DNA from 2 places in the Pseudomonas sp. B12(2026) genome. Region 2 is predicted to be linked to the other one. Evidence: predicted binding sites of a transcription regulator. Region 2 holds the regulator's gene; the other holds the start of a gene.
The links. The regulator FliA, encoded in region 2, starts transcription of late flagellar genes. The targets are predictions, from matches to a motif close to CTAAAGTTTNNNNNNNNNNNGCCGNTAA.
Positions count from the first base shown of each region.

Region 1: a site for FliA is predicted at 7,712-7,739, ahead of AC3B6A_RS20760 (flagellar protein MotY). Genes of this name have one in related genera too.

Region 1 is NZ_CM173430.1:4,450,976-4,465,626, reverse strand. Features, by position in the region: gene AC3B6A_RS20805 (hypothetical protein) at 1-17, shown strand, start outside; gene AC3B6A_RS20800 (molybdopterin oxidoreductase family protein) at 229-2,322, shown strand; gene grxD (Grx4 family monothiol glutaredoxin) at 2,455-2,781, shown strand; gene AC3B6A_RS20790 (MFS transporter) at 2,844-4,007, shown strand; gene bfrB (bacterioferritin BfrB) at 4,055-4,531, opposite strand; gene AC3B6A_RS20780 (bacterioferritin-associated ferredoxin) at 4,751-4,966, opposite strand; gene AC3B6A_RS20775 (peroxiredoxin) at 5,249-5,851, shown strand; gene rnt (ribonuclease T) at 5,914-6,594, opposite strand; gene pyrC (dihydroorotase) at 6,591-7,637, opposite strand; gene AC3B6A_RS20760 (flagellar protein MotY) at 7,777-8,736, shown strand; gene AC3B6A_RS20755 (argininosuccinate synthase) at 8,869-10,086, shown strand; gene gloA (lactoylglutathione lyase) at 10,240-10,632, shown strand; gene ppnN (nucleotide 5'-monophosphate nucleosidase PpnN) at 10,904-12,283, shown strand; gene AC3B6A_RS20740 (PA3496 family putative envelope integrity protein) at 12,447-12,629, opposite strand; gene nth (endonuclease III) at 12,734-13,372, opposite strand; gene AC3B6A_RS20730 (electron transport complex subunit E) at 13,369-14,085, opposite strand; gene rsxG (electron transport complex subunit RsxG) at 14,078-14,651, opposite strand, start outside.
Region 2 is NZ_CM173430.1:4,080,024-4,094,674, forward strand. Features, by position in the region: gene AC3B6A_RS18845 (ParA family protein) at 1-433, opposite strand, end outside; gene motD (flagellar motor protein MotD) at 489-1,373, opposite strand; gene AC3B6A_RS18855 (flagellar motor protein) at 1,387-2,127, opposite strand; gene AC3B6A_RS18860 (protein-glutamate methylesterase/protein-glutamine glutaminase) at 2,127-3,224, opposite strand; gene AC3B6A_RS18865 (chemotaxis protein CheA) at 3,277-5,490, opposite strand; gene AC3B6A_RS18870 (protein phosphatase CheZ) at 5,519-6,304, opposite strand; gene AC3B6A_RS18875 (chemotaxis response regulator CheY) at 6,324-6,698, opposite strand; gene fliA (RNA polymerase sigma factor FliA) at 6,875-7,624, opposite strand; gene fleN (flagellar synthesis regulator FleN) at 7,621-8,451, opposite strand; gene flhF (flagellar biosynthesis GTPase FlhF) at 8,621-9,919, opposite strand; gene flhA (flagellar biosynthesis protein FlhA) at 9,956-12,079, opposite strand; gene AC3B6A_RS18900 (hypothetical protein) at 12,788-13,222, opposite strand; gene flhB (flagellar biosynthesis protein FlhB) at 13,324-14,460, opposite strand; gene fliR (flagellar biosynthetic protein FliR) at 14,466-14,651, opposite strand, start outside.

The sequences.
Region 1 (14,651 bases), 370 kb from region 2:
TCAAGAGCATCCAGTGATGTTGCCGTGCCGGTGAGGCAATCTCACCGGCGCCTGTGCGGGAGTGAGCTCCGGACTCCCGCGCTTGTATCGATCATCCCCTGCTGTGATGCCTGCCAATTCACCCGACTGACGCCAGTGGCGTCCAGGCCGGGTCCGATCCATAGTGCTCGCTCGACAAGACGACCGGCGCGCCACGAGCGCCCGGCGACAACAACGACGAGGCGAGCCATGAGCAAGACCCTCCACCACCGTGCGTGCCATCTGTGCGAGGCCATCTGCGGCCTGACCATCGAGACCGAGGGCGAGCGCATCCTCTCGATCAAGGGCGATCCACAGGACAGTTTCAGCCGCGGCCACGTCTGCCCCAAGGCGGTGGCGCTGCAGGACATCCAGAACGACCCGGACCGCCTGCGCCAGCCGGTGCGCCGCGTCGGCAACGAATGGCAGCCGATCGGCTGGGACGAGGCCTTCGAGCTGGTCGCCACGCGCCTGGCGGAGATTCGCGAGCGCCACGGCAACGACGCCGTCGCGGTGTACCAGGGCAATCCCAGCGTGCACAACTACGGGCTGATGACCCACAGCAACTACTTCCTCGGCCAGCTGAAGACGCGCAACCGCTACTCGGCGACCTCGGTCGACCAGTTGCCGCACCACCTGGTCAGCCAGCAGATGTACGGCCACGGCCTGCTGATCCCGATCCCGGACATCGACCAGACCGACTTCATGCTGATCCTCGGCGGCAACCCGCTGGCCTCCAACGGCAGCATCATGACCGTGCCCGACGTGGAGAAGCGCCTGAAGGCGGTGCAGAAGCGCGGCGGGCGCCTGGTGGTGGTCGACCCGCGGCGCACCGAGACCGCGGCGATCGCCGACCAGCACCTGTTCGTCCGCCCGGGCGAGGATGCCGCGTTGCTGCTGGGCATCCTCGACACGCTGCTCGGCGAAGGACTGACCCGCGAGAGCCATCTGCCGGTGACCGGCCTGGAGACCGTGCGCGAGGCGCTGAAGCCGTTCCGGGTCGAGGCGATGGCCGAGCGCTGCGGCGTGCCGGCGGAGGTCATCCGCCAGCTGGCGCGGGACTTCGCCGCCGCCGACAAGGCCGTCTGCTACGGCCGCATGGGCGTTTCCACCCAGGTGTTCGGCAGCCTGTGCCAGTGGCTGGTGCAACTGGTCAACCTGCTCACCGGCAACCTCGACCGCGTCGGTGGCACGCTGTGCACCACGCCGGCGGTGGATCTGGTGGCAACGACTTCCGGCGGCGCCTTCAACCGCTGGCAGAGCCGGGTGTCCGGCCTGCCGGAGTACGGCGGCGAGCTGCCGGTGGCGGCGCTGGCCGAGGAGATGCTCACCGGGGGCGAAGGGCAGGTCCGCGCGCTGGTCACGGTGGCGGGCAACCCGGTGCTGTCCACGCCCAATGGGCGGCGCCTGGAGCAGGCGCTGGACGGTCTGGAGTTCATGCTCAGCATCGACCTCTACGTCAACGAGACCACCCGCTACGCCGACCTGATCCTGCCGCCCACCGCGCCGCTGGAGCACGATCACTACGACACTTCCTTCAACCTCTTCGCGGTACGTAACGTCACCCGCTTCAACGAGGCGGTGCTGCCCAGGCCGGAGGGCGCGCTGCACGACTGGGAAATCTTCGTCGGCCTGGCCATGGCCTACGCCGCGCACACGGGCACCGAGCTCAAGCCGACCCTGGCACCGGAGCAGATGATCGAGATGGGCCTGCGCTTCGGCCCCTATGGCGACGCCAGCGAGCACAAGCTCAACCTGGTGCTGCTGCGCGAGCATCCCCACGGGCTGGACCTCGGCCCGCTGCGGCCGAACCTCTCCGCGCGCCTGAAAACCGCCAGCCGCAGCGTCGAGGCCGCGCCGCCGATCCTGCTGGACGACCTGCGCCGCTTCGCCGGCACCCAGGCGCCGGCGGCGGACCAGTTGCTGCTGATCGGCCGTCGCCATGTGCGCAGCAACAACTCCTGGATGCACAACTATCACCGCCTGGTGAAGGGCAAGCCGCGCCACCAGTTGCTCATGCACCCACGGGACCTGGCGGCGCGCGGCCTGGTGGACGGCCAGCGGGTGCGGGTGCGCTCGCGGGTCGGCAGTATCGAGATCGAGGTGGCGGCCAGCGACGAAGTGATGGCCGGGGTGGTCAGCCTGCCCCACGGCTGGGGGCACGGGCGGCCGGGCGTGCAGCTATCGATCGCCCGCGAGCAGGGCGGGGTCAGCGCCAATGACCTGACCGACGAGCGCCATCTCGACGCGCTCTCCGGCAACACCGCGCTGAACGGCGTGCCGGTGGAGGTCGAAGCGGCCTGACAGGCTGTCGCAGTGCCTCTGCAAAGCCGAGCGCTACGCTCGGCTTTGCAGTACAATGCGCGCAACCGTGCCGGCCAGACGCCGCCCGTGGCGCTGCCGGGTCAGTATCTGATAGTTCAGCCGAGGAACTTCATGGATATCATCGATACCATCAAAGAACAGATCGCCAACAACCCCGTCCTGCTGTACATGAAGGGCTCGCCGAACGCTCCGCAGTGCGGCTTCTCGGCCCGCGCCGCGCAGGTGCTGATGGCGTGTGGCGAGAAGTTCGCCTATGTCGACATCCTGCAGAATCCGGAAATCCGCGCGAACCTGCCCAAGTACGCCAACTGGCCGACCTTCCCGCAACTGTGGGTCGGTGGCGAACTGGTCGGCGGCAGCGACATCCTGGTCGAGATGTTCGAGAAGGGCGAGCTGCAACCGATGATCAAGGAAGCGGTGGACAAGGCCAGCGCCTGAGTCTTTCGTGCTGTCGCACAAGGCCCCGCTTCGGCGGGGCTTTGTTTTTTGGGAAGAAAGGAATGACTGAGCAATCGCGGGCCAGTGCCGCGCGCCGGGCCTGCGGCTACTGCTTCGCCATGGGCGGGATGGTGCATGGCAGCGTGATGGGCCGGGTTCCGGCGCTCAAGAGCATGACCGGGGCGGACGAGCAGCAGCTCGGCCAGGCGCTGCTGGGCGCGGGCGTTGGCGCGATGCTGGCGTTCGTCTTCGCCGGCGCCCTGGTGCGCCGCTATGGCAGCCGGGCGGTGACCGTCGCCTTCGGCCTGGCGCTGATGGCCTGCTTCCCGCTGCTGGGGCTGATGCGCAATGTCTGGGAGCTGGCGGCGGGGCTTCTGATCGTCGGCCTGAGCTTCGCCTGCATGGACGTGGCGATGAACACCCAGGCGGTGGAAGTGGAGCGGCGTCTCGGACGCCCCTGCATTTCCAGCCTGCACGGCATGTACAGCCTCGGTGGACTGGTCGGCGCCGTCGGCGCGTCGGTCTTCGCCGGGCTGGCGCCGATCTGGCATTTCACCCTGGTGGCGGTGCTGGCGGTGGTGTTCCTGCCGTTCTTCGCCCGCCATCTGTTCGAGGGCCGTCCGCAGCCCGCGGAGGAGCCGACACCGGCCGGACGCGGCTGGCGCCTGCCGCCGCCGGCGCTGGTCGGTCTCGGGCTGCTGACGCTGTGCGCGTTCGTCTCGGAAGGCGCGGTTGCCGACTGGGGCGCCTTGCTGCTGCATCAGGTGATGGGCGCGTCGGAGCGCCTGGCGGCGCTGGGCTTCGCTGCGTTCTCCGCGACCATGGTGCTCGGCCGTCTGTTCGGCGACCGCCTGCGTGTGCGCTTCGCCGACGAGGCGCTGGTGCGCAACCTGGCGCTGCTGGCCGGTGCGGGCATGCTGCTGGCGTTGTTCAGCCCCTGGGTGGCTGGCGTCATCGCCGGCTTCGCCCTGGTGGGTGCGGGGTTGTCGGTGGTGGTGCCGATCCTGATCGGCGCGGCGGGCAACCGGCCGGGCGTCGAGCCTTCCAGCGGCGTGGCCGCGGTGGCGTCGTTCGGCTATGGGGGGCTGCTGATGGGGCCGCCGCTGATCGGCTTCCTCGCCGAACACGTGGGGCTGCGTCTGTCGTTGCTGGTGGTGGTGGGGTTGTGCGCCGGGCTGGTGCTCAAGGCGTCACTGGTGCGCCGCCCGCCGCAGGCGAACGTCTAGGAGGGGAGGGCACCGGCGTCCACAACCGCGCCGGTGCCGCTGGCCTGTCAGTCGTCTTCGTGCATGTGCGACTGCAGGTAGTTCTCCAGGCCGACCTTCTGGATCAGGCCCAGCTGGGTTTCCAGGTAGTCGATGTGCTCTTCCTCGGACTCGAGGATCTGCCGGAGCAGGTCGCGGCTCACGTAGTCATGCACGCTTTCGCAATGCACGATGGCGTCGCGCAGGTCCTTGGCGGCCTTGAGTTCCAGGTTGAGGTCGCACTGCAGCATTTCCTGGGTGTTCTCGCCGATCAGCAGCTTGCCCAGGTCCTGCAGGTTGGGCAGGCCTTCGAGGAACAGGATGCGTTCGACGAGCTTGTCTGCGTGCTTCATCTCGTCGATGGATTCGTGGTACTCGTGCGCGCCGAGGCGCTTCAGGCCCCAGTCGTTCCACATGCGCGAGTGCAGGAAGTATTGGTTGATCGCGATCAGCTCGTTGCCGAGGACCTTGTTCAAGTGCTGGATGACTTTCTTGTCGCCTTTCATGCCGGAGTCCTGCCGTGTGGAGTGGGAGAGTCTGAAAGTGTGGCTCCCATATAACCGGCTGTCAAAAGTAAGTACTTGAATTCCTTATGAAAAGGAATATGAATGCGAATGCTTTGGTTCCGCAACCCGGCGCTAAGACGCTGAATTCCAGACACAAAAAAACCGGGCTTGGCCCGGTTTTTTTTGAATTGCCGCCGAACTGACCGCAGGTCGGGTCGATCAGCCTGCCGTGTAGGCAAGGGAGTAGTTCATCGGCTGCGCGCTCTGCAGTTCACCCAGGGTGTCGCGGACGACCTGCTTGGCGAGGCAGGCGCACTTGCCGCACTGGGTACCGACGCCGGTGCTTTCACGCACTTCGCGGTAACTGCAGCAACCTTCGTAGATTGCATCGCGGATCTGGCTATCGGTGACACCTTGGCAGAGGCAGACGTACATGGTTGCACTACGGCTCGCTGATGGGTTGTTGGAAGCGATACTAATCTTAATGAGAATGATTGTCAAAATTTGCTGGACTGGCTTTTCCATGGCCAGACAAATGGTCATGTCCGTCAATGACTTACCCTTGGCGAGCGAACGGGGGGATGCGCTGGGCGCGGCGGAAAACGGCGGTGTATCATGACCGGCCCACTGGAGTGGATAGCCCGTGGATCCGGCCGCCTCGCGCCGGGCAGGGCATCTTGCACTCCCTCAAGTCCTCACCACCGAAGGAGACATGGAATGAGCGTACTCGTAGGTAAGAAAGCTCCCGACTTCAACGTAGCCGCCGTCCTCGGCAGCGGCGAGATCGTCGACAGCTTCGTGCTGTCCGAAGCCATCAAGGGCAAGTACGGCCTGGTGTTCTTCTACCCGCTGGACTTCACCTTCGTCTGCCCGTCCGAACTGATCGCCCTAGACCACCGCATCCCCGAGTTCCAGGCCCGTAACGTCGAAGTCATCGGCGTATCCATCGACTCCCACTTCACCCACAACGCCTGGCGCAACACCCCGGTGGACAAGGGCGGCATCGGCCCGGTCAAGTACACCCTGGCCGCCGACATCACCCATGAAATCGCCAAGGCCTATGACGTCGAGTCCGCCGAGGGTGTCGCGTTCCGCGGCGCTTTCCTGATCGACCAGAATGGCGTGGTGCGTTCGCAGATCGTCAACGACCTGCCGTTGGGCCGCAACATGGACGAGCTGCTGCGCCTGGTCGATGCCCTGCAGTTCACCGAAGAGCACGGCGAAGTCTGCCCGGCCAACTGGAAGAAGGGTGACAGCGGCATGACCGCCTCGCCCGAAGGCGTTGCCGCCTACCTGGCCCAGCACGCCAGCAAGCTGTAAGGCCGGTTGGTCATGAAAGAGCCCCGCTTCGGCGGGGCTTTTTCATGCAGGTGGGCAGACGATCAGTGATCGTCTTCCATCCAGCCGCCGAACTCCTTCCAGCGGTTGACGATGCCGCAGAACAGCTCGGCGGTCTTCTCGGTGTCGTAGCGCGCCGAGTGTGCCTCGCGGTTGTCGAACTCGATGCCGGCGGTCTGGCAGGCCTTGGCCAGCACGGTCTGGCCGTAGGCGAGGCCGGCGAGGGTGGCGGTGTCGAAGCTGGAGAAGGGGTGGAACGGGTTGCGCTTCACGCCGCTGCGGTTCACCGCGGCGTTGAGGAAGCCGAGGTCGAAGCTGCTGTTGTGGCCGACCAGGATCGCCCGCTTGCAGCCGTTGGACTTCAGCGACTTGCGCACGCCACGGAAGATCTCGGTCAGCGCCTGCTCTTCCTGCACGGCCATGCGCAGCGGGTGGTCCAGCTTGATGCCGGTGAACTCCAGCGCCGCCTGCTCGATGTTGGCGCCTTCGAAGGGCTCGACGCGGAAGAAGTATGTGTGTTCCGGGAACAGGTAGCCGCTTTCGTCCATGCCGATGGTGACGGCGGCGATTTCCAGCAGCGCGTCGGTGGCGCAGTTGAAGCCGCCGGTCTCGACATCCACCACCACCGGCAGGTAGCCACGGAAGCGGCGCGCCATCGGGTGGCGCGGGCCCGGCGGGAAGGAACCGTCGAGTTCTTCTTCGAAGATTTCGTTCTCGTCACTCATGCCTCGGTCTCCAGCAGGCGCCAGCGCAGCTTCTCGCCGGCACGCAGCGGAACCACTTCGAGATCACCGAACGGCAACGCCGCCGGGGCATTCCATTCCTCGCGCACCAGGGTGATGCGGTCGCTGTTGCGCGGCAGGCCGTAGAAGTCCGGGCCATGGAAGCTGGCGAAGGCTTCCAGCTTGTCCAGCGCGTTGCGCTGCTCGAAGGCCTCGGCATACAGCTCGATGGCGGCGTAGGCGGTGTAGCAGCCGGCGCAGCCGCAGGCGGCTTCCTTGGCGTGGCGCGCGTGGGGCGCGGAGTCCGTGCCGAGGAAGAACTTCGGATTGCCGCTGGTCGCCGCATCCAGCAGGGCTTCCTGGTGGGTGTTGCGCTTGAGGATCGGCAGGCAATAGAAGTGCGGGCGGATGCCGCCGACCAGCATGTGGTTGCGGTTGTACAGCAGGTGGTGCGCGGTGATGGTGGCGCCGACGTTGGCCGGGGCGGCCGTGACGAACTGCGCGGCATCGCCGGTGGTGATGTGCTCGACGACCACCTTCAGGCTCGGGAAACGCTCGACCACGCGGGTCAGGTGCTCGTCGATGAAGCGCTTCTCGCGGTCGAACACGTCGACTTCGGCGCGGGTCACCTCGCCGTGCACAAGCAGCGGCAGGCCGACTTCGGCCATGGCTTCGAGCACGGGGAAGATGTTGTCGATGCTGGTCACGCCGGAATCGGAGTTGGTGGTGGCGCCGGCCGGGTACAGCTTGGCCGCGTGCACGTAGCCCGAGGCCTTGGCGGCGCGGACGTCCTCGGCGCTGGTGCGGTCGGTGAGGTAGAGCACCATCAGCGGCTCGAAGCGGCTGCCGGCCGGACGGGCTTTGATGATGCGCTGGCGATAGACGTCGGCTTCGGCGGCGTTGCGCACCGGCGGAACCAGGTTCGGCATGATGATGGCGCGGCCGAAGGTGCGGGCGGCGTCGCCGACGGTTTGCGCGAGCGCGGCGCCGTCGCGCAGGTGGATGTGCCAGTCGTCGGGGCGCAGGAGTGTCAGGCGGTCGGACATGCGGATTCCAGGAAGGCGGTTGCAGCGGGAAGAGGGTGAAATGCTACCGGAAAAGGCCGCCGCCGGCACTCGCTATCAAGTTTTGCCGAGCCCGGCCGATAGTTTCTCGCGACGCCTTTTTATCTGTGTGGAAGCCATCGTGCGCCAGCCCTCCCTGCTCCTGCTCGCCCTTTGCGCCAGCCTTCCGGCCTGGGGGCTGACCTTCCAGCCGCGCCTGGAAAGCGCCGAATGGACGGTGGCGGGCGACCCGTTCGAGTGCCGCCTGTCGCAGAGCGTGGCCGGCTTCGGCCTGGGCGAGTTCGTCTGGCGCGCCGGCGAGCAGCCGACCTTCCGCCTCAAGCCCCAGCGGGGCTGGCTCGGCAGCGGCTCGGCGACCCTGCTGGCGGCGGCGCCGCCGTGGCGGCCGGGGCTGGGCGACGTGAACCTCGGTTCGGTGCAGGTCGGCGGCGGCGACGTGCCCTTCAACAGCAGCCAGCAGCAGGCCGGGCGCCTGCTCAACGGCCTGCTGGAAGGTCGCACGCCGGAAGTCCGCCACCGCACCCGCGACGGCGAGAACCTGCTGGTGCGCCTGCTGCCGACGCGTTTCGCCGCCGGTTACGCGCAGTTCCAGGACTGCTCGGCGAAGATGCTGCCGGTCAATTTCGACCAGGTCCGGCAGGGCCAGATCGGCTTCCCCGGCGGCGGCACCGAGCTCGACGCCTCGGGCCGCGCCAGGCTGGACATCATCCTGCAATACCTGAAGGCCGACCCGAGCGTGAACCGCATCGAGCTCGACGGCCATTCCGACAACAGCGGTAATCGCCTGGCCAACCGCGACGCCTCGCGCCGCCGCGCCGTCGCGGTGATGGAGTACCTCAAGGCCAATGGCGTGCCGGAATCGCAGATCACCGTGCGCTTCTATGGCGAGCGCTATCCGCTGGTGAAGAACAACTCCGAGGCCAACCGGGCGCGCAATCGCCGGGTGGCGGTGAGCCTGTCCCGCGGGCCGGTTGCCGAGGAGACGCCGGCCGCCCCGGCGTCGGCGGCGCCCGCCACGCCGGAGGCTTCGACGGCCGGCGCGGCCCCAGCGCCTGCCGCCAGCCCCGCGCCGAAGAGCTGAGCCTGCGGCGGCGAGTCGCACCGACGATAGTATTTGTCGCTTTGTCGTCTAAAGCTGTCGCGCCTCTGTAAATTATCCTGGGCGGGCAGTAGAATCGATCCCTTTCGTGACAACCCCGTGGAGTTGAGTGGCATGGCGGACGTGAAGAAGGTAGTCCTGGCGTATTCCGGTGGCCTGGACACCTCGGTAATTCTGAAGTGGCTGCAGGATACCTATAACTGCGAAGTGGTGACCTTCACTGCCGACCTGGGCCAGGGCGAGGAGGTCGAGCCGGCCCGCGCCAAGGCCAAGGCGCTGGGTGTCAAGGAGATCTACATCGAGGACCTGCGCGAAGAGTTCGTCCGCGACTTCGTCTACCCGATGTTCCGTGCCAACACCATCTACGAAGGCGAGTACCTGCTGGGTACTTCCATCGCCCGTCCGCTGATCGCCAAGCGCCTGATCGAGATCGCCAACGAGACCGGCGCCGACGCCATCTCCCATGGCGCCACCGGCAAGGGCAACGACCAGGTGCGCTTCGAACTGGGCGCCTACGCGCTCAAGCCGGGCGTCAAGGTGATCGCTCCCTGGCGCGAGTGGGACCTGCTGTCCCGCGAGAAGCTGATGGACTACGCCGAAACCCACAACATCCCGATCGAGCGCCACGGCAAGAAGAAGTCGCCGTACTCCATGGACGCCAACCTGCTGCACATCTCCTATGAAGGCGGCGTGCTGGAGGACACCTGGACCGAGCACGAAGAGGACATGTGGCGCTGGACCACTTCCCCCGAGAAGGCTCCGGATACCCCGACCTACATCGAGCTGACCTTCCGCAAGGGCGACATCGTCGCCATCGACGGCAAGGACATGACTCCGGCCCAGGTGCTCGCCGAGCTGAACCGCATCGGCGGCGCCAACGGCATCGGCCGCCTGGACATCGTCGAGAACCGCTACGTCGGCATGAAGTCCCGCGGCTGCTACGAGACCCCCGGCGGCACCATCATGCTCAAGGCGCACCGCGCCATCGAGTCGATCACCCTGGACCGCGAAGTCGCTCACCTGAAGGACGAGCTGATGCCGCGCTACGCCAAGCTGATCTACACCGGCTACTGGTGGAGCCCGGAGCGCGAGATGCTGCAGCAGATGATCGACTCCTCCCAGGAGTACGTGAACGGCGTGGTCCGCCTGAAGCTGTACAAGGGCAACGTCATCGTGGTCGGCCGCAAGTCCGACGACTCGCTGTTCGACGCCAACATCGCGACCTTCGAGGAAGATGGCGGCGCCTACAACCAGGCTGACGCCGCCGGCTTCATCAAGCTCAACGCGCTGCGCATGCGCATCGCCGCGAACAAGGGCCGCAAGCTGTTCTGAGCGGTTCCCGGGTAGGCGCGAGTTGGCGAAGCTTTTGCTTTTTGCCCGGTTCGCGAGCAAGCTCGCTCCTACAAAAGAACAACGAACCCCGGCCACGAGCCGGGGTTCGTGTTTATCAGCCCCGCATCCGGGGCGCCTGATGAGGAAGAATCGATGAGACTGCTGCACACCATGCTGCGCGTCGGCGACCTGGACAAATCCATCGCCTTCTACACCGAAGTCCTGGGCATGACCCTGCTGCGCCGCAAGGATTATCCGGACGGCCAGTTCACCCTGGCCTTCGTCGGCTACGGCAGCGAAGACGAGAACAGCGTGATCGAGCTGACCTACAACTGGGGCGTGGACACGTACGAGCTGGGCACCGGCTACGGCCACATCGCCCTGGAAGTGGCGGACGTCTACAAGGCCTGCGACGACATCCGCTCCCGTGGCGGCAAGATCACCCGCGAGCCCGGTCCGATGAAGCACGGCAGCAGCATCCTGGCCTTCGTCGAGGACCCGGACGGCTACAAGGTCGAGCTGCTCTCGCCGCAGCGCAAGGACTGAGTCTGCGATCTTCGAAAAACCCCGCCCTCTGGCGGGGTTTTTCCTTGCGCGCGGGCGCCCGGGGCCGCGCATCCCAGGCATACTGACCTGCACGAGCGTCGCCACGGGCGGCGATCGTGGAAGCAGTTTCGGTCATTTGCTTGTCAGAGACTCTGGAGCACCGCGAGCGGCCGGACGATCCCCGCTGCGCCGTGCCGAACAGCGAACGACCGTACCGATTTTCCGGATGCCCTGCCTTGCGGCGGCCGGCATCCTCGTCATGGAATGCAGAATGTCCCCAAGACCGGTTACCAGTGCCTCGGTTAGCCCCAAGGGCAGCCTCGAAACCCTTTCCCAACGTGAAGTGCACCAGCTCAGCGAAGCGGGCTCGGGCAGCAGCTACACGCTCTTCCGCCAGTGTGCCCTGGCCATCCTCAACACCGGCACGCGGATCGACAACGCCAAGAACATCCTCGAGGCCTACCGCGACTTCGAACTGCAGATCCACCAGCAGGAACGCGGCGTGCGCCTGGAACTGTTCAACGCCCCGGCCGACGCCTTCGTCGACGGCGAGATGATCGCCAGCACCCGCGAGATGCTGTTCAGCGCCCTGCGCGACATCGTCTACACCCAGAACGAAATGGACAGCCGGCGCATCGACCTGGACAGCTCCGCCGGCATCACCGACTACCTCTTCCACCTGCTGCGCAATGCCCGCGCGCTGCGTCCGGGGGCGGAGCCGAAGATCGTCGTGTGCTGGGGCGGCCACTCGATCAGCACCAACGAATACAAGTACACCAAGAAGGTCGGCCACGAGCTGGGCCTGCGCAGCCTCGACGTCTGCACCGGCTGCGGGCCGGGCGTGATGAAGGGGCCGATGAAGGGCGCCACCATCGGCCACGCCAAGCAGCGCAACACCGAAGGCCGCTACCTGGGCCTGAGCGAGCCGGGCATCATCGCCGCCGAGGCGCCGAACCCGATCGTCAACGAACTGGTGATCCTGCCGGACATCGAGAAGCGCCTGGAAGCCTTCGTCCGCGTCGGCCACGGCATCATCGTGTTCCCCGGCGGCGTCGGCACGGCGGAGGAGTTCCTCTACCTGCTGGGCATCCTGATGCACCCGGACAACCAGGACATGCCCTTCCCGCTGGTCCTCACCGGCCCGCGCAGCGCGTCGGACTACATCGAGCAGCTGCACACCTTCATCGGCGCGACCCTGGGCGAAGCGGCGCAGCGCCGCTACAAGATCATCATCGACGACCCGGCGCAGGTGGCGCGGGAGATGAACGAGGGCATCAAGCGGGTCAAGCAGTTCCGCCGCGAGCGCAACGACGCCTATCACTTCAACTGGCTGCTGAAGATCGACGAAGGCTTCCAGCGTCCGTTCGAGCCCACCCACGAAAACATGGCCCGCCTCGACCTGCGCCGCGAGGTGCCGCCCCACGAGCTGGCGGCGAACCTGCGCCGGGCGTTCTCCGGCATCGTCGCCGGCAACGTGAAGGACAAGGGCATCCGCCAGATCGAGCAGCACGGACCCTACGAGATCCACGGCGACGCGGCGATCATGGCGCCGCTGGACGCGCTGCTGCAGGCCTTCGTCGAGCAGCACCGGATGAAGCTGCCGGGCGGCGCGGCCTACGAGCCGTGCTACCGGGTGGTGCAGCGCGCCTGAGCGCCCGGGCTTTGGCCAAGCCCGTGCTCGCGAACAAAGCCGACCAACCCTCCAGATCGGCGCTGAATCGGTTCGCGAGCAAGCTCGCTCCTACAAAAGCGCTGAAAGGCCAAAAACAAAAAGCCCCGCGGCGATGCGGGGCTTTTTCATCTGGGCTTTACGTTCACAGGTCGAAATCGTAATCCGACAGCTGGCGCTGCAGACGGCGCTCTTCGAGGTAGTTGTCGATGATGCGGCGCTTGGTCAGGTTGGTCTTGGCGACTTCTGCCGAGGCTTCGGCGGAATCGTCGCTGTCATCCGTGCTGACTTCGTCCTCGAGTTCGAGGTCTTCTTTGTCGCTTGCCATGGGTTCACTCCAACGCGGGGGTGCTTGGCGCCCCTTATATCGACAAAGAACGGGACCGTAAAAAAGATTTTTTCAATGAGTCGGCGAGATTCTTCCGATGTTTCTCAATCGTCCGAAGTCTTGTGCTTGTACTCGCACAGGTCCTCGATCCGGCAGCTGCCACACTGCGGCTTGCGCGCCTTGCAGACGTAGCGTCCGTGCAGGATCAGCCAGTGGTGGGCGTCGAGCAGATACTCCCTGGGCACGAACTTCAGCAGCTTGCGCTCCACCTCCAGCACGTTGCGCCCGGGGGCGATGTTGGTGCGGTTGGCGACCCGGAAGATGTGCGTGTCCACGGCCATCGCCGGCTGTCGGAACGCCGTGTTGAGCACCACGTTGGCGGTCTTGCGGCCCACGCCGGGCAGGGCTTCGAGGTCCTCGCGGTTGTCCGGCACGCGGCTGCCGTGCTTCTCGACGAGGATGCGGCAGGTCTCGATGACGTTCTTCGCCTTGCTGTTGTACAGGCCGATGGTCTTGATGTACTCCGACAGCCCTTCGACGCCCAGGGCGTAGATGGCTTCCGGGGTATTGGCCACCGGGTAGAGCTTCGCCGTGGCCTTGTTCACCCCGACGTCGGTGGCCTGGGCGGAGAGGATCACCGCGATCAGCAGCTCGAAGGGCGAGCTGTAGGCCAGTTCGGTCTTGGGGTCGGGATTGTCTTCACGCAGTCGGCGGAAAATCTCCGCGCGCTTGGCGGCATTCATTCGATCACTCCGGTCACGCGGACACGCTGCCGCTGGCTGGCGGGTTTATTGCCCGCCGGCGACTGGGCGCGTTCCGCCAGGCTTTCATCGATACGGTTCTTCAAGGCGATCAGCAGGCCCAGCAGCAGGAAGGCGCCGGGCGGCAGGATGGCCAGCAGGAAGCCCTGGCCGTTCGCCAGGAGCTGCACTTTCCAGCTCGCCGCCGCCGGGCCGAACAGCAGGTCCATGCCGGCCAGCAGGGTACCGTGGCCGAGCAGTTCGCGCAGCGTGCCGAGCACCAGCAGCACCAGGGCGAATCCACAGCCCATCATCAGGCCGTCGAAGGCCGAGCGCGCCATGCCCTGGCGCGAGGCGAAGGCTTCGGCGCGGCCGAGGATCATGCAGTTGGTGGTGATCAGCGGGACGAAGATGCCGAGGACCTGGTACAGCTCGTAGCGCCAGGCCTGCATCAGCAGCTCGATGCAGGTGGTCAGTGCGGCGATGATCAGGACGAAGGCGGGCAGCCGCACCGCCTCGCTCAGCGCGCCGCGGATCAGCGCCACCGAGGCGTTGGCGCAGACCAGCACGAAGACCGTCGCCAGGCCCAGGCCGAGGGCGTTGACCACGGAGTTGCTGGTGCCCAGCAGCGGGCACAGGCCGAGCAGCTGCACCAGGCCCGGATTGTTCTTCCACAGGCCCTGCAGGGCCAGTTCGCGGTAGCCGGGATCACTCATGGCTGTCTCCCGAAGCGGCGGGGGCGAGCAGCTCCGCCTTGTGCGCGTCGAAATACTGCAGCGCCCGGTGCGTCGCCTTGACCACCGCGCGCGGGGTGACGGTGGCGCCGACGAACTGGTCGAACCGGCCGCCGTCCTTCTTCACCTTCCAGCCGGCATCGCCCGGATCGCCCAGCGCGCGGCCGTCGAAGCCGTGCAGCCAGTCGCTCTTGCCCAGCTCGATGCGGTCGCCCTGGCCGGGTGTTTCATGGTGCGCCACGACCCGCACGCCGAGCAGCCGGCCTTCGGCGGTGACGCCCACCAGCAGCTGGATCGAGCCGCCGTAGCCGTCCCGCGCAACGGGCTGGAGCACCACCGCCGTGGCCTTGCCCTGGCGGCGGGCGACGAAGGCCGGCGCCGGCTCGTCGCGGCCGAGCAGCTTGGGATCGAAGGTGCCGACCTCGCTCTCCAGCGGATGGTTGTCGTAGCTGCCGGGCGGCAGCAGTTCCAGCAGGGTGCGCCCGCGCGCCTCGCGCTGGGCGGTGTCGATGCGTTGCGCGGTGAACTGGTGGACGACCGCCACCACG
Region 2 (14,651 bases):
TGGCCGCCATCGCGTTGACCATCAGCACGCCGAGCAGCGGCGGGCTGTCGATGATCGCGTGGTCGAACTGGTTCCACAGCTGCGCCAGGCTCCTGGCGATCACCAGGCCCAGGCCGTTCTGCCCCGGCGACTGGCGCTCCAGGGTGGCCAGCGCGGTGCTCGACGGCAACAGGCGGATGTTCTCGTGGCTGGTCGGCAGCAGCAGTTGCTCCGGCAGCCCCTCGGGGACGCTGCCCTGGTGCAGGAACAGGTCGAACACGCTGTGCTCCAGGGTGTCCGGGTCATGGCCGAAATAGCTGGTCATCGAGCCGTGCGGGTCGAGGTCGACGATCAGCACGCGCTTGCCGGCGTCGGCCAGCAGGCCCGCCAGGGCGATGGAGGATGTGGTCTTGCCGACGCCACCTTTCTGGTTGGCTACCGCCCAGACTTTCATAGTGCTCGCTCCGCGCTGACCGAGGATCGGCTCAGGGTTTTCATGCTGCTCACTTTCATTGCCCTGCCGCCGATGACGAAGAATTGACGGCGCCGCCCGCGGGCGCCTCACCGGCAAGCACCGGTGCAGGTTGCGTGCCAGCATGTCGCAGCGCCGGGTCCGCCTGCGCCTTGCCGCTGCCCACGCCGCTGACGCTGCGGCGCACCTCCAGGTTGCGGGAGATCACCAGCACCACCCGGCGGTTGCGCGCGCGCCCTTCCGCCGTCGCGTTGTCCGCCACCGGCTGGAATTCACCATAGCCCACCGCCGCCAGCCGGCCGGCGTCCAGCCCGTCCTGGGCGAGCATGCGCACGATGCTCGCGGCGCGGGCCGCCGACAGTTCCCAGTTGGTCGGGTACTGGGCGTTGTGGATCGGCACGTTGTCGGTGAAGCCTTCGACGTGCACCGGGTTGCGGTAAGGCGCCAGAATTCCGGCGACCTTCTCGATGATGCCGAAGGCGGCGTCGTTGGGAATCGCATCGCCGCTGGGGAACAACAGGCTGGAATTGAGGGTGATCTCGATCCAGAACTCGTTGCCGCGCACGCTGACCTGGTCGCTCTTGATCAGCTCGCCGAACGCCTGGCGCATGCTCTCGGAAATCTGCTCCAGGGTGTCCGGGCTGCCCTGGGGCTGGCCCTCGTCCATCGGTTCGTTCAGCGACTGGTCCGGCTGCTGGGTGCGCGGCCGCTCCTCGCCGACGGGGATCGGGCGGACCGCGCGGTCGGGCTGGTTGAACACGCCCGTGAGGGTTTCCGAGAGGATCTTGTACTTGCCCTGGTTGATCGAGGAGATCGAGTACATCACCACGAAGAAGGCGAACAGCAGGGTGATGAAGTCCGCGTAGGACACCAGCCAGCGTTCGTGATTCTCGTGTTCCTCGTGGCGGCGGCGGCGAGGCATTGGCGTCCCCTCCTCAGCCGGCGAAGCCTTGCAGCTTCAGTTCGATGGAGCGCGGGTTCTCGCCCTCGGCGATGGACAGCAGGCCCTCCATCAGCATCTCGCGGTAGCAGGATTGGCGCAGCACGATGCTCTTGAGCTTGTTGCCCACCGGCAGCAGCAGCAGGTTGGCCAGGCCCACGCCATAGATGGTGGCGACGAAGGCCACGGCGATGCCGCCGCCCAGCTGGCTGGGGTCGGCGAGGTTGCCCATCACGTGGATCAGGCCCATCACCGCGCCGATGATGCCGATGGTCGGCGAGTAGCCGCCCATGCTTTCGAACACCTTGGCCGCCGCCAGGTCGCGGCTTTCCTGGTTGTACAGGTCGACTTCGAGAATGCTGCGGATGGCTTCCGGCTCGGTGCCGTCCACCAGCAGTTGCAGGCCCTTGCGCGCGAAGGGGTCGTGCTCGGCGTCGGCGACGCTTTCCAGGCCCAGCAGGCCCTCCTTGCGCGCGGTCATGCTCCAGCCGACCACATGGCCGATGCCGCCGACCAGGTCGACCCTGGGCGGCAGGATGATCCAGCGCAGCAGGTTCACCGAACGCTTGAGCACCGGCACCGGGGTCTGCAGCAGCGCGGCGGCCAGGGTGCCGCCGACCACGATCAGCGCCGCCGGGCCGTTGGCCAGCGCGCCGACATGCCCGCCCTCGAGGAAGTTGCCGCCGATGATGGCGACCAGCGCGAGGATCAGGCCGACCAGGCTGAGCACATCCATCAGCCGCAGGCCTCGGTGAGGTGGCGGCCGATATCGTCCAGGCCGTACACCGCGTCGGCGAGGCCGGCCTTGGCGATCGCCATCGGCATGCCGTAGATCACGCAGCTGGCCTCGTCCTGCGCCCACACCTGGCTGCCGCTCTGCTTGAGCATCCGCGCGCCTTCGCGGCCGTCGGCGCCCATGCCGGTGAGGACCACCGCCAGCACCTTGTCGCCGTAGGCCTTGGAGGCGGAGCCGAAGGTCACGTCGACGCAGGGCTTGTAGTTCAGCCGCTCATCGCCGGGGAGGATGCGCACCGAGCCGCGCGCGTCAATCATCATCTGCTTGCCGCCGGGGGCCAGCAGGGCCACGCCGGGGCGCAGCTGGTCGCCGTCCTCGGCTTCCTTGACGGTGATCCGGCAGAGCTTGTCCAGGCGCTCGGCGAAGGCCTTGGTGAATGCCGCCGGCATGTGCTGGATCAGCACCAGCGGCGCGGGGAAGTTGGCAGGCAGCTGGGTCAGGACCCGCTGCAGCGCCACCGGCCCACCGGTGGAAGTACCGATGGCCACCAGCCGGTAGGGCTTACGCTTTGGGGCGGCGGACGGCGCCGGCGCGGCGGGCGCGGGGCTGCCGGCGGAGGCCGGCGCGGCATGGCGCGCGGCGCTGGCGGCGGCCGGCGCGGGCATCGGGGTGGTGGTGGCGTAGGCGGCGAAGCGGCGGTTGCTGCGGGCGATGGTGTGGACCTTCTCGCACAGCAGCTGGCGCACCTTGTCCGGGTTGCGCGAGATGTCCTCGAAGTTCTTCGGCAGGTAATCGACGGCGCCGGCGTCCAGCGCGTCCAGGGTCACCCGCGCGCCCTCGTGGGTCAGCGAGGAGAACATCAGCACCGGCGTCGGACAGCGCTGCATGATGCTCCGCACGGCGGTGATGCCGTCCATCAGCGGCATCTCGTAGTCCATGGTGATCACGTCGGGCCTGAGCGCCAGCGCCTGATCGATCGCCTCGCGGCCGTTGGTGGCCGTACCGACCACCTGGATCTGCGGGTCGGCGGACAGAATCTCCGAGACACGGCGGCGGAAGAATCCCGAATCGTCCACCACCAGGACTTTGACAACCATAGACACTCCTGAATAAAGCCTTGCCGCGCGCGGGCGTCCCCGCGCGCCGAAATCAGATACGCCGTGCGTAGCGCTTGAGCATGCTCGGCACATCGAGGATCAGGGCGATGCGCCCGTCCCCGGTGATGGTCGCCCCGGCCATGCCCGGCGTGCCCTGCAGCATCTTGCCCAGCGGCTTGATCACCACCTCTTCCTGGCCCACCAGCTGGTCGACCACGAAGCCGATGCGCTGGGTGCCCACGGAGAGGATCACCACATGGCCCTCGCCCGGCTCGTCATACTGCGCGCCCGGCACCAGCCAGCGCTTGAGGTAGAACAATGGCAGGGCCTTGTCGCGGACGATCACCACTTCCTGGCCGTCGACCACGTTGGTGTTGGACAGGTCGAGGTGGAAGATCTCGTTGACGTTCACCAGCGGGAAGGCGAAGGCCTGGTCGCCCAGCATCACCATCAGGGTCGGCATGATCGCCAGGGTCAGCGGCACCTTGATGACGATCTTCGAGCCCTGGCCCTTGGCCGAGTAGATGTTGATGATGCCGTTGAGCTGGGAAATCCGGGTCTTCACCACGTCCATGCCGACGCCGCGGCCGGAGACGTCGGAAATCTCGGCCTTGGTCGAGAAGCCCGGGGCGAAGATCAGGTTGTAGCAGTCGGACTCGGAGAGGCGGTCGGCGGCGTCCTTCTCCAGCAGGCCCTTCTCCACCGCCTTGGCGCGCAGCACGTCCGGGTCCATGCCCTTGCCGTCGTCGGAGATCGACAGCAGGATGTGGTCGCCCTCCTGCTCGGCGGACAGCACCACCTTGCCCGAGCGCGACTTGCCGGCAGCCTCGCGCTCGTCCGGGCCTTCGATGCCGTGGTCCACCGCGTTGCGCACCAGGTGCACCAGCGGGTCGGCCAGGGCCTCGACGAGGTTCTTGTCCAGGTCGGTTTCTTCGCCGATCAGCTCCAGGTTGATCTCTTTCTTCAGCTGGCGCGCCAGGTCGCGGACCTGCCGGGGGAAGCGGCCGAAGACCTTCTTGATCGGCTGCATGCGGGTCTTCATGACCGCCGACTGCAGGTCGGCGGTGACCACGTCGAGGTTCGACACGGCCTTGGCCATCGCCTCGTCGCCGCTGTTGGCGCCCAGGCGCACCAGGCGGTTACGCACCAGCACCAGTTCGCCGACCATGTTCATGATGTCGTCGAGGCGCGCGGTGTCCACGCGCACCGTGGTTTCCGCTTCGCTGGCCGATTTGTCCGGATGCGCGGCGCGGGCGGCCTCGGCGGGCTTGGCGGCGGCCGGAGCCGGCGCGGCGGCGGGCTTGGGCTGCGGCGCGGGAGCGGCGGCTTTGGCAGCGGGCTTGGCGGCCGGTTGAGCGGCGGCGGCCGGCTCGTCCTTGGCGCCGCCGAACTGGCCCTTGCCGTGCAGCTGGTCGAGCAGCGCCTCGAATTCGTCGTCGGTGATGTTGTCGTCGCCAGCGGCGGCGGGGGCGGCGGCATTCCCGGCCGGGGCGGCAGCCGGCTCTTCCTTGGCGCCGGTGAACTGGCCCTTGCCATGCAGCTGGTCGAGCAGCGCTTCGAACTCGTCGTCGCTGATCTCGTCGCCGGCGGCCGGTGCCTGCGCGCTCGCGGCGGGGGCGGCGCTGGCGGGCTCCTTGGCGCCGCCGAACTGGCCCTTGCCGTGCAGCTGGTCGAGCAGCGCTTCGAATTCGTCGTCGGTGATGTCGTCGTCGGAGGCCGCTTCGGCATCCGCCGCGGGCGCGGGCTCGGCGGCGGCCGGCTCCAGGGCGTCCATCAGTTGCTCGAACTCGGCGTCGGTGATGTCGCCGTAGGCGGCGGGAGCCTGCGCAGCAGGCTCGGGCTCGGCGGCCGGCGGTGCCGCGGCCGGTTCGTCGCCAGCCGGCTCGGCCAGGCGCGAGAGCGCGGCCAGCAGCTCGGGCGTGGCCGGGGTCGGCTCTTCCGCATCGCGCACCTGCTGGAACATCACGTTGACGGTGTCCAGCGCCTGCAGGACCACGTCCATCAGCTCGGCATCCACGCGGCGCGCGCCCTTGCGCAGGATGTCGAACACGTTCTCGGCGATGTGGCAGCACTCCACCAGCGCGTTCAACTGGAGGAAGCCCGCCCCGCCCTTGACGGTGTGGAACCCACGGAAGATTGCGTTGAGCAGGTCCATGTCATCCGGGCGGCTTTCCAGCTCAACCAGTTGCTCGGACAGTTGCTCGAGGATCTCGCCGGCCTCCACCAGGAAGTCCTGGAGGATCTCGTCATCGGCGTCGAAGCTCATTCGGTGCTCCCTACAGTGTCAACGACACTCAAAAACCTAGGCTGGACAACAGGTCGTCGACATCGTCCTGACCGGATACGACGTCCTTTCTTGTATCGGCAGCGATCTGCGGACCTTCACCCTTGGACGATCTTTCTTTTTCCACCGCCTCGCGCATCCCCTCGTGGTCATGCTCGATGCCGGCGTAGCGGTCCACCTGGCCGGCCATCCAGACCAGCTTGACCAGGTTCGTCTCGACCTCGGTGACCAGCTTGGTGACGCGCTTGATCACCTGCCCGGTGAGGTCCTGGAAGTCCTGCGCCAGAAGAATGTCGTTGAGGTGCGCGGACAGCTTGCGGCTGTCCTGGGCGCTGCTGTAGAGGAACTGCTCGACGCGCTTGGCGAGGTCGCGGAAGGCATCGGCGCCCAGCTCGCGGCGCATGAAGCGCGACCAGTCTTCCTGCAGCGCCTTGGCCTCGTTCTCGATGTGCGAGACCACCGGGGTGCACTCCTCCACCAGGTCCATGGTGCGGTTGGCCGCCCTCTCGGTCATGGTCACCACGTAGGACAGGCGGTCGGTGGCGTCGGCGATCTGCGACATTTCCTCGGCGTGGCGGGAATTCGGATCGATCTGGAAGTTGACGATGGCGTTGTGCAGCTCGCGGGTGAGCTTGCCGACTTCCTGGTAGAGCCCACGATCGCGCGCCTGGGTGAGTTCGGAGATCAGCTGCACGGCGGTCTGCACTTCACCGCGATCGAGGCAGTCGACCAATTCGCGCGCGTGTTTTTTCAGGGTCGACTCGAAGTCACCCGCGGATTCGTTGACGAGATCCATGACGCCCTCTTGGCCAGCCTCAGCCGCCGACCCGCTCGAAAATCTTCTCGATCTTTTCCTTCAGCACCTGAGCGGTGAAAGGCTTGACCACATAGCCGTTGACCCCGGCCTGGGCCGCTTCGATGATCTGGTCGCGCTTGGCCTCGGCGGTGACCATCAGCACCGGCAGGTGCTTGAGGCGCTCGTCGGCGCGAACCGCGCGCAGCAGGTCGATGCCGGTCATGCCGGGCATGTTCCAGTCGGTGACGAGGAAATCGAAGTTGCCGCTGTGCAGCATCGGCAGCGCGGTGGTGCCGTCGTCGGCTTCCGCGGTGTTGGTGAACCCCAGGTCCCGCAGGAGGTTCTTGATGATGCGCCTCATCGTGGAGAAGTCGTCCACGATGAGAATTTTCATATTCTTGTCCAAACCGACCTCCATCGATACCAGGCACGTCCTGGCGGGCGTGCCGTCAATTCATCGAGCGTCATGCGCTCGTGCCGTGCGGGGACGTCAAAGGGACGTCACCCAGAGAATTCGAAACTCCTGCGAGCATTTCCTACAGAAAATGCCGCCGCGAAACTACCCGAAGCTCAGTGCGCGCGCCACTCCGCCAGACGCGCCCGCAGGCGCGCCGCGCACTGGCTGTGCAGCTGGCTGACCCGCGACTCGCTGACGCCGAGCACCTCGCCGATCTCCTTGAGGTTGAGCTCCTCGTCGTAATACAGCGCCAGCACCAGCCGCTCGCGCTCGGGCAGCTTGGTGATGGCGTCGGCGAGCGCCGCCTGGAAGCGTTCGTCCTCCAGGCCGTGGGCGGGCTCGTTGACCTGGTGCGAAGCGTCTTCGGCCAGGCCGCTGCCCTGCTCGCCGTCCTGCAGCAGATCGTCGAAGCTGTACAGCCGGCTGCCCTGGGTGTCGCTGAGGATGCCGTAATAATCCTCGAGGCTCATATTGAGTTCGGCAGCAACTTCCTGATCTTTAGCGTCGCGGCCGGTTCTCGCTTCGACGGTACGGATCGCGTCGCTGACCATGCGGGTGTTGCGGTGCACCGAGCGCGGCGCCCAGTCGCCCTTGCGCACCTCGTCGAGCATGGCGCCGCGGATGCGGATGCCGGCGTAGGTCTCGAAGCTCGCGCCCTTGCCGGCGTCGTATTTCTTCGCCGCTTCCAGCAGGCCGATCATGCCGGCCTGCATCAGGTCCTCGACCTGCACGCTGGCGGGCAGGCGGCCGAGCAGGTGGTAGGCGATCCGCTTGACCAGCGGCGCGTAGCGCTGGATCAGCTGGTCCTGGGAATTCTGTGCCTGCGCCTTGCTGTACATACGCGCTCCAGAGGCCGGCATCATGCGGCGGGTCCCGTGGCTGGATGCTGCACCAGGCGTTCGACGAAGAACTCCAGGTGCCCGCGCGGATTGGCCGGCAGCGGCCAGCTGTCGACCTTCTGCGCGATCGCCCGGAAGGCCAGGGACGCCTTGCTGCGCGGGAACGCCTCGTACACCGAACGCTGCTTCTGCACCGCCTTGCGCACCGACTCGTCGTAGGGGATGGCGCCGACGTACTGCAGCGCCACGTCGAGGAAGCGGTCGGTGACCTTGGTCAGCTTGGCGAACAGGTTGCGGCCCTCCTGCGGGCTGTGCGCCATGTTCGCCAGCACGCGGAAGCGGGTCATGCCGTAGTCGCGGTTGAGCAGCTTGATCAAGGCGTAGGCGTCGGTGATCGAGGTCGGTTCGTCGCAGACCACCAGCAGCACTTCCTGCGCCGCGCGGACGAAGCTCACCACCGAGTCGCCGATGCCGGCGGCGGTGTCCACCACCAGCACGTCGATGTTCTCGCTGATATCGCTGAAGGCCTGGATCAGGCCGGCGTGCTGCATCGGCGTGAGGTGCACCATGCTCTGCGTCCCGGAGGCCGCCGGGACGATGCGGATGCCGCCGGGCCCCTGGAGGATCACGTCGCGCAGATCGCATTCGCCCTCGATGACGTCGGCCAGCGTGCGCTTGGGCGTCAGGCCCAGCAGCACGTCGACGTTGGCCAGGCCCAGGTCGGCGTCCATCAGCATGACTCGCCGGCCGAGGTCGGCCAGCGCCAGTGCCAGATTCACCGACACATTGGTCTTGCCGACGCCACCCTTGCCACCGGTGACCGCGATTACCTGAACGGGATGCATGCCCATATCAATACCCTGTCTCGTCATTCAGCCGCCGCGCCTCCTGGCGCTGCGGCCCTGCCGGCCGCGGTGCTCTACCGCTTCCGGCGCTCGCGGATCGTCTCCCAGAGCATCCGCCTCGCCGGGCGGCCCAAGCCGGCCGCCCATCGCCCCACCACGGGGCTCTTCGAATCGTTCAGCCGGCGCGCTGGTACAGGCCGGCGAACAGGTCGGCCATGTCGTCCTCGCTCGGCTCTTCCGGCGCCTGCAGGCTCACCGCGCGGCTGACCAGCTGGTGACTGCGCGCCACCTGCAGGTCGTCCGGAATCTTCGGACCGTCCGCCAGGTAGGCCACCGGGAGGCGCCGGCCGATAGCCAGGGCGAGCGCCTCGCCGAGGCTGCCGGCCTCGTCCAGTTTGGTCAGGATGCAGCCGGCCAGGCCGCAGGCGCGGTAGTTCTGCCACGCCGCCTTGAGCACCTGGCTCTGGCTGGTCGCGGCCAGCACCAGGTAGTTCTGTACGTTGAGGCTCTGCGCGGCCAGCGCTTCGAGCTGCATGCGCAGCGCCGGATCGTTGGCGGACAGGCCGGCGGTATCGATCAGCACCAGGCGCTTGCGCGCCAGCGGCGCCATGGCCTGGACCAGCGACTGCCCCGGGCTGACCAGGACCACCGGCACATCGAGGATGCGGCCGAGGGTCTTGATCTGCTCCTGGGCGCCGATGCGGAAGTTGTCCATCGACACCAGGGCGATGCTCTGCGCGCCGTACTTGAGCACGTAGCGGACCGCCAGCTTGGCCAGGGTGGTGGTCTTGCCCATGCCGGCCGGGCCGACCAGCGCGACCACCCCGCCCTGCTCCAGCAGGTCGTTTTCCGGGGTGTTGATCGAGCGCGCCAGGTGCGCCAGCAGCATGCGCCAGGCCTGCTTCGGGTCGGCGATGGACGCCACCTTCTCCAGCAGGCTGCGCGACAGGTCCGCCGGCAGGCCCATGCGCTGCAGGCGGCGCCACAGGTTGGCCTGCTTCGGACGCTGGCTCTGCAGCTGGTTCCAGGCAATGGAGCCGAGTTGCACTTCGATCAGTTCGCGCAGGCCGTTGAGTTCGAAGCGCATGGCTTCCAGGGCCTGCTGGCCGACGTTGGCGGCGGCCGGTGCGGCCGGCGCCTCCATGGCTTCGGCCAGGGTCTCGGCCGCCGTGCGGCGCGGCGCCTGCGCGTCGTACATTTGACGGTCCTTGCGCTCGGCCGCGCTGGCGCGGACCGGCTCGCTCAGCTCGGCCTTGGCCTGGGCGATGCGCGCCTGGGTCTTGCGCAGTTCGACTTCCAGCGCCGGGTTCGGCTTGCTGGCCGCCGCCGGGGCCTGGTAGTCCAGCGCCGCGGTCAGCTCGACGCCGCCGGCCACCCGGCGATTGCCGATGATCACGGCGTCCGGGCCCAGTTCGTCACGGACCAGTTTCATGGCCTGACGCATATCGGCGGCGAAGAAGCGTTTTACCTGCATGGCCTGCGACCTCGGTGCTCTCTATTCGACTACTGACTATTGCTGCCCAACGGTGGCGACAATGGTGACTTGTTTGTTGTCCGGGATTTCCTGGTAGGCCAGCACGTGCATGGTGGGGACCGCCATCCGCGCGAACCGGGACATCATCGCGCGGACCGGGCCGGCCACCAGCAGGATCGCCGGCTTGCCGAGCATTTCCTGGCGCTGCGCCGCCTCGACCATCGAGCGTTGCAGCTTTTCCGCCATTCCGGGCTCCAGCAACATGCCGTCTTCGGAGCCCTGTCCGGCCTTCTGAAGACTATTGAGCAATATCTGTTCCAACCTGGGTTCCAGAGTGATCACAGGCAGCTCCGGCTCTAGTCCCACAATGGTTTGCACGATTGCGCGGGACAGCGCGACGCGAACCGCGGCCACCATGGCGGCGGGATCTTGACTCTTGGCGGCAACGTTGGCGATGGCCTCGGCAATGGTGCGGATGTCGCGCACCGGCACCTGCTCCTGCAGCAGCGCCTGCAGGACCTTGAGCAGGGTCGACAGGGAAATCATCCCCGGCACCAGCTCTTCGGCGAGCTTGGGCGAGGTCTTGGCCAGCAGCTGCATCAGTTGCTGGACTTCCTCGTGGCCGAGCAGCTCGTGGGCATGCTTGTGCAGCACCTGGTTGAGGTGGGTGGCGACCACGGTGCTGGCGTCGACCACGGTGTAGCCCAGGGACTGCGCCTGGTCGCGCTGGGACGCCTCGATCCACACCGCCTCCAGGCCGAAGGCCGGGTCCTTGCCGGCGATGCCGTTGAGGCTGCCGAACACCTGGCCGGGATTGATCGCCAGTTCGCGGTCCGGGTAGATCTCCGCCTCGGCCACGCTGACGCCCATCAGCGTCAGGCGGTAGGCGTTGGGCAGCAGGTCGAGATTGTCACGGATATGCACCGACGGCATCAGGAAGCCCAGGTCCTGGGACAGCTTCTTGCGCACGCCCTTGATCCGCGCCAGCAGCTGGCCGCCCTGGTTGCGGTCCACCAGCGGGATCAGCCGGTAGCCGACCTCCAGGCCGACCATGTCCACCGGGGTCACGTCGTCCCAGCCCAGCTCCTTGGACTCCTGGGCGCGCTGGGCCGGCAGCAGCTCCTGCTGGCGCTGGGTTTCCTGCGCGGCCTGCTGCGCCGCCTGGCGCTGGCGCTGCCAGATCAGGTATGCGCCGCCGGCGGCCAGGCCACCGAGGCCGACGAAGGAAACGTGCGGCATGCCGGGCACCAGGCCCATGGCGATCAGGATCGCGGCGGAGATGGCCAGCGCCTTGGGCGAGGCGAACATCTGCCGGTTGACCTGCTGGCCCATGTCCTCGGCGCTGGACACGCGGGTCACCATGATCGCCGCGGCGGTGGACAGCAGCAGCGACGGCAGCTGCGCCACCAGGCCGTCGCCGATGGTCAGCAGGGCGTAGACCTTGCCGGCGTCGCCAAAGCCCATGGAGTGCTGCAGCATGCCGATGGCGATGCCGCCGATGAGGTTGATGAAGAGGATCAGCAGGCCGGCGACGGCGTCGCCGCGGACGAACTTGCTGGCACCGTCCATGGAGCCGTAGAAGTCGGCCTCCTGGGCCACCTCGGCGCGGCGCTTCTTGGCTTCCGCCTGCTCGATCAGGCCGGCGTTGAGGTCGGCGTCGATGGCCATCTGCTTGCCGGGCATGGCGTCGAGGGTGAAGCGCGCGCTCACCTCGGAGATACGCCCGGCGCCCTTGGTGACCACCACGAAGTTGATGATCATGAGGATCGCGAAGACCACGATGCCGACCACGTAGTTGCCGCCGATCACCACCTCGCCGAAGGCCTGGATCACCTTGCCCGCGGCGGCGTGGCCGTCATGGCCGTGGAGTAGCACCACGCGGGTGGAGGCGACGTTCAGCGCCAGGCGCAGCAGGGTTGCGACCAGCAGGATGGTCGGGAACACCGCGAAGTCCAGCGGCCGCAGCGCGTACACGCAGACCAGCAGGACGACGATGGACAGGGCGATGTTGAAGGTGAACAGCACGTCCAGCAGGAACGGCGGGATCGGCAGGGTCATCATGCCCAGCATCGCCAGCAGCAGCAGCGGCACGCCGAGGTTGCCCCGGCCCAGGCCCGCCAGATTGCTGCGAACGTTGCTGATCAGTTGCGTGCGGTCCACCCTCGACTCCCCTGCCCTGCGACGGGACTCGCGCCCGCCGGATCAAACTTTTGACGCCCGAGCGGGCGTTTGCAGGGGTTTAGCAGGAAGCGTTCCAACTTTTTCGAAGCAGCGGAAATAGCCGGTCTTGACGGGTTTCTGCGGACTCATCCGTGATCCGGGCGCGGCACCTGCACATCGCGGACGGAGTCCGCTCCTACGGGAACCTGCGGCTTTTGTAGGAGCGGACCTTGTCCGCGATCAGCCCCGCTCAAGAGCTTCGCGGACAAGGTCCGCTCCTACACGAGCAGATCCCGAGTGCGCTGTGCTTTGGGCTTTGGCTCTTGAAGACTTCCAGAGAAACATCCACACGCACCGGAGCGCCCCTTCAGGAGGCCGAGTGGAATCGGAGTTTCAGGGGTCGAGCGGCATGGATGCCGCGAGAGCGTTGTCGGGCCAGGGATGGCCCGTCAACGCGGGCCCCTGAAACTCCGATGGAGCGAGGGAAGTCCCGCGAAGCGGGACCCGGATGCAGGGGCAGAGACCTTTGCCTCCTTTGGGGCGTTTGCCAAAGGAGGTCGCCCGAGGGGGCGAAACAAAAAGCCCCAGCACATACCGAAGCGACGCAGAAACACCAACGCCAAAACGGTGGATAACGCTCCGCGTTATCCACCCTACGAACTGAAATGAGCGGTTTTGACGCCCCCGGGAGCTCCCGGGGGCATCCGATCAGGAAGCGGTCACTCGCCGCCCACGCAGCGCCTCAATGATCCCCATCGACAGCTTCGGCGTATGCAACTGCCCACGCCAGGCCCGCACGCAAGTGAAACCGAGGCTGAGCACCAGGTAGATCAGCGCCAGTGTCGACAGCAGATTGATCAGCAGCCGATTCAGTTGGAAGAGCCACTGAAGGCCCCCGTCCGTGGCCACCACCTGCATCCCGGCGACCAGCGCTCCTACTCCGAGCGAGATCAGCACGATGGAAAGCAACAGGTCGAGCATCTTCAACAGCACTTCGCGGGTGAGGATGAGCGCAGTCCGACGCAGAGCGATGTAGGCGACCACCAGCGCCACCAACGACCACCAGGGCAGTGCAAGGCTGAGGGCCAGATAGATGAGGGGAGAAGCTGCGGCGATCCGCCGGTCACGAACAGTGCTTTCCATAGCGTTTCCTGCGCCTCCTGGCGCTGATCAGGGTGACGCGATACTACCCAGGCATCGCGCTGACAAACAGCCCGCAAGCCGTCGGAACGGGACACACCGCACTAATCGTCCCGCCGCAAATCCGGCGGAATCGGCAGGTCCGGCATCGGCCCCGGGCGCTTGCCCTTGCCGGCGCGGTACTGCTTGAGCTGGTAGACATAGGCCAGCACCTGGGCGACGGCCAGGTAGAGACCGGCGGGAATCTCGTGGTCCAGCTCGGTGGAGTAGTACACCGCCCGCGCCAGGGCCGGCGACTCCAGCACCGTGATCTTGTGCTCCTGGGCCACCTCGCGGATCTTCAGCGCCATGAAGTCGTTGCCCTTGGCCAGCAGCTTCGGCGCGCCGGAGGCGCCGGGGTCGTACTTGAGGGCGACCGCGAAGTGCGTCGGGTTGGTGATCACCACGTCGGCGTCCGGCACCGCCTGCATCATCCGCCGCTGCGCCATCTCGCGCTGCATCTGGCGGACCTTGGCCTTGACCTCCGGCTTGCCCTCGGAGTCCTTGTACTCGTCGCGCACTTCCTGCTTGGTCATCATCAGCTTCTGGCGGTTGTCCCAGAGCTGGTACGGCACGTCCACGGCAGCGATCAGCAGCAGGCTGCAGGCCAGCCAGAAGGCGCTCCAGCCGACCACCCGGACGCAGTGCACCAGCGCCTGTTCGAGGGGCTCGTGGGCCATCGCCAGCAGGTCGTCCTTGTCCGACTGCAACACCAGGATCGCCACGCTGAGCACCACGGTGAACTTGATCAGCGCCTTGAACAGCTCCAGCAGGGACTTGCTCGAGAACATCCGCTTGAGCCCTTCCAGCGGGTTCAGGCGGCTGAACTTGGGCGCCAGCGCCTCGCTGGAGAACAGCCAGCCGCCGAGGGCCACCGGCCCGGCCAGCGCCGCCACCAGCAGCAACGCGAGGATCGGCCACAGGCCCGAGCCTGCGATCTGCGCGGCGCCTGCCAGCAGGCGCAGCATGCTGTCGCTGTTCAGCACGGTTTCGCGGGACAGCTCGAAGCTGCCGCGCATCAGGCGCATCAGCGCGTCCGCCAGGCCCGCGCCGTAGATCAGCAGGCCGCCGGCGCCGGCGACGAGCACGGCGAGGGTGTTCAGTTCCCGCGAACGCGGCAGCTGGCCTTTCTCGCGCGCCTCCCGGCGCCGTTTCTCTGTGGGTTCCTCTGTCTTGTCCTGACCGCTCTCGCTCTCAGCCATCGCGGCTACCTCGCTCGAACCAGTTCGCGGAGCAGTTGCAGGCCCTCGCTGGCGAGGGTCTGGTACTGCGTCAGGATGTCGGCGCTGCCGATCCAGACGATGACGAAGCCCATCACCAGGGTCAGCGGGAAGCCGATGGAGAAGATGTTCAGCTGCGGCGCGGCGCGGGTCATGGCGCCGAAGGCCAGGTT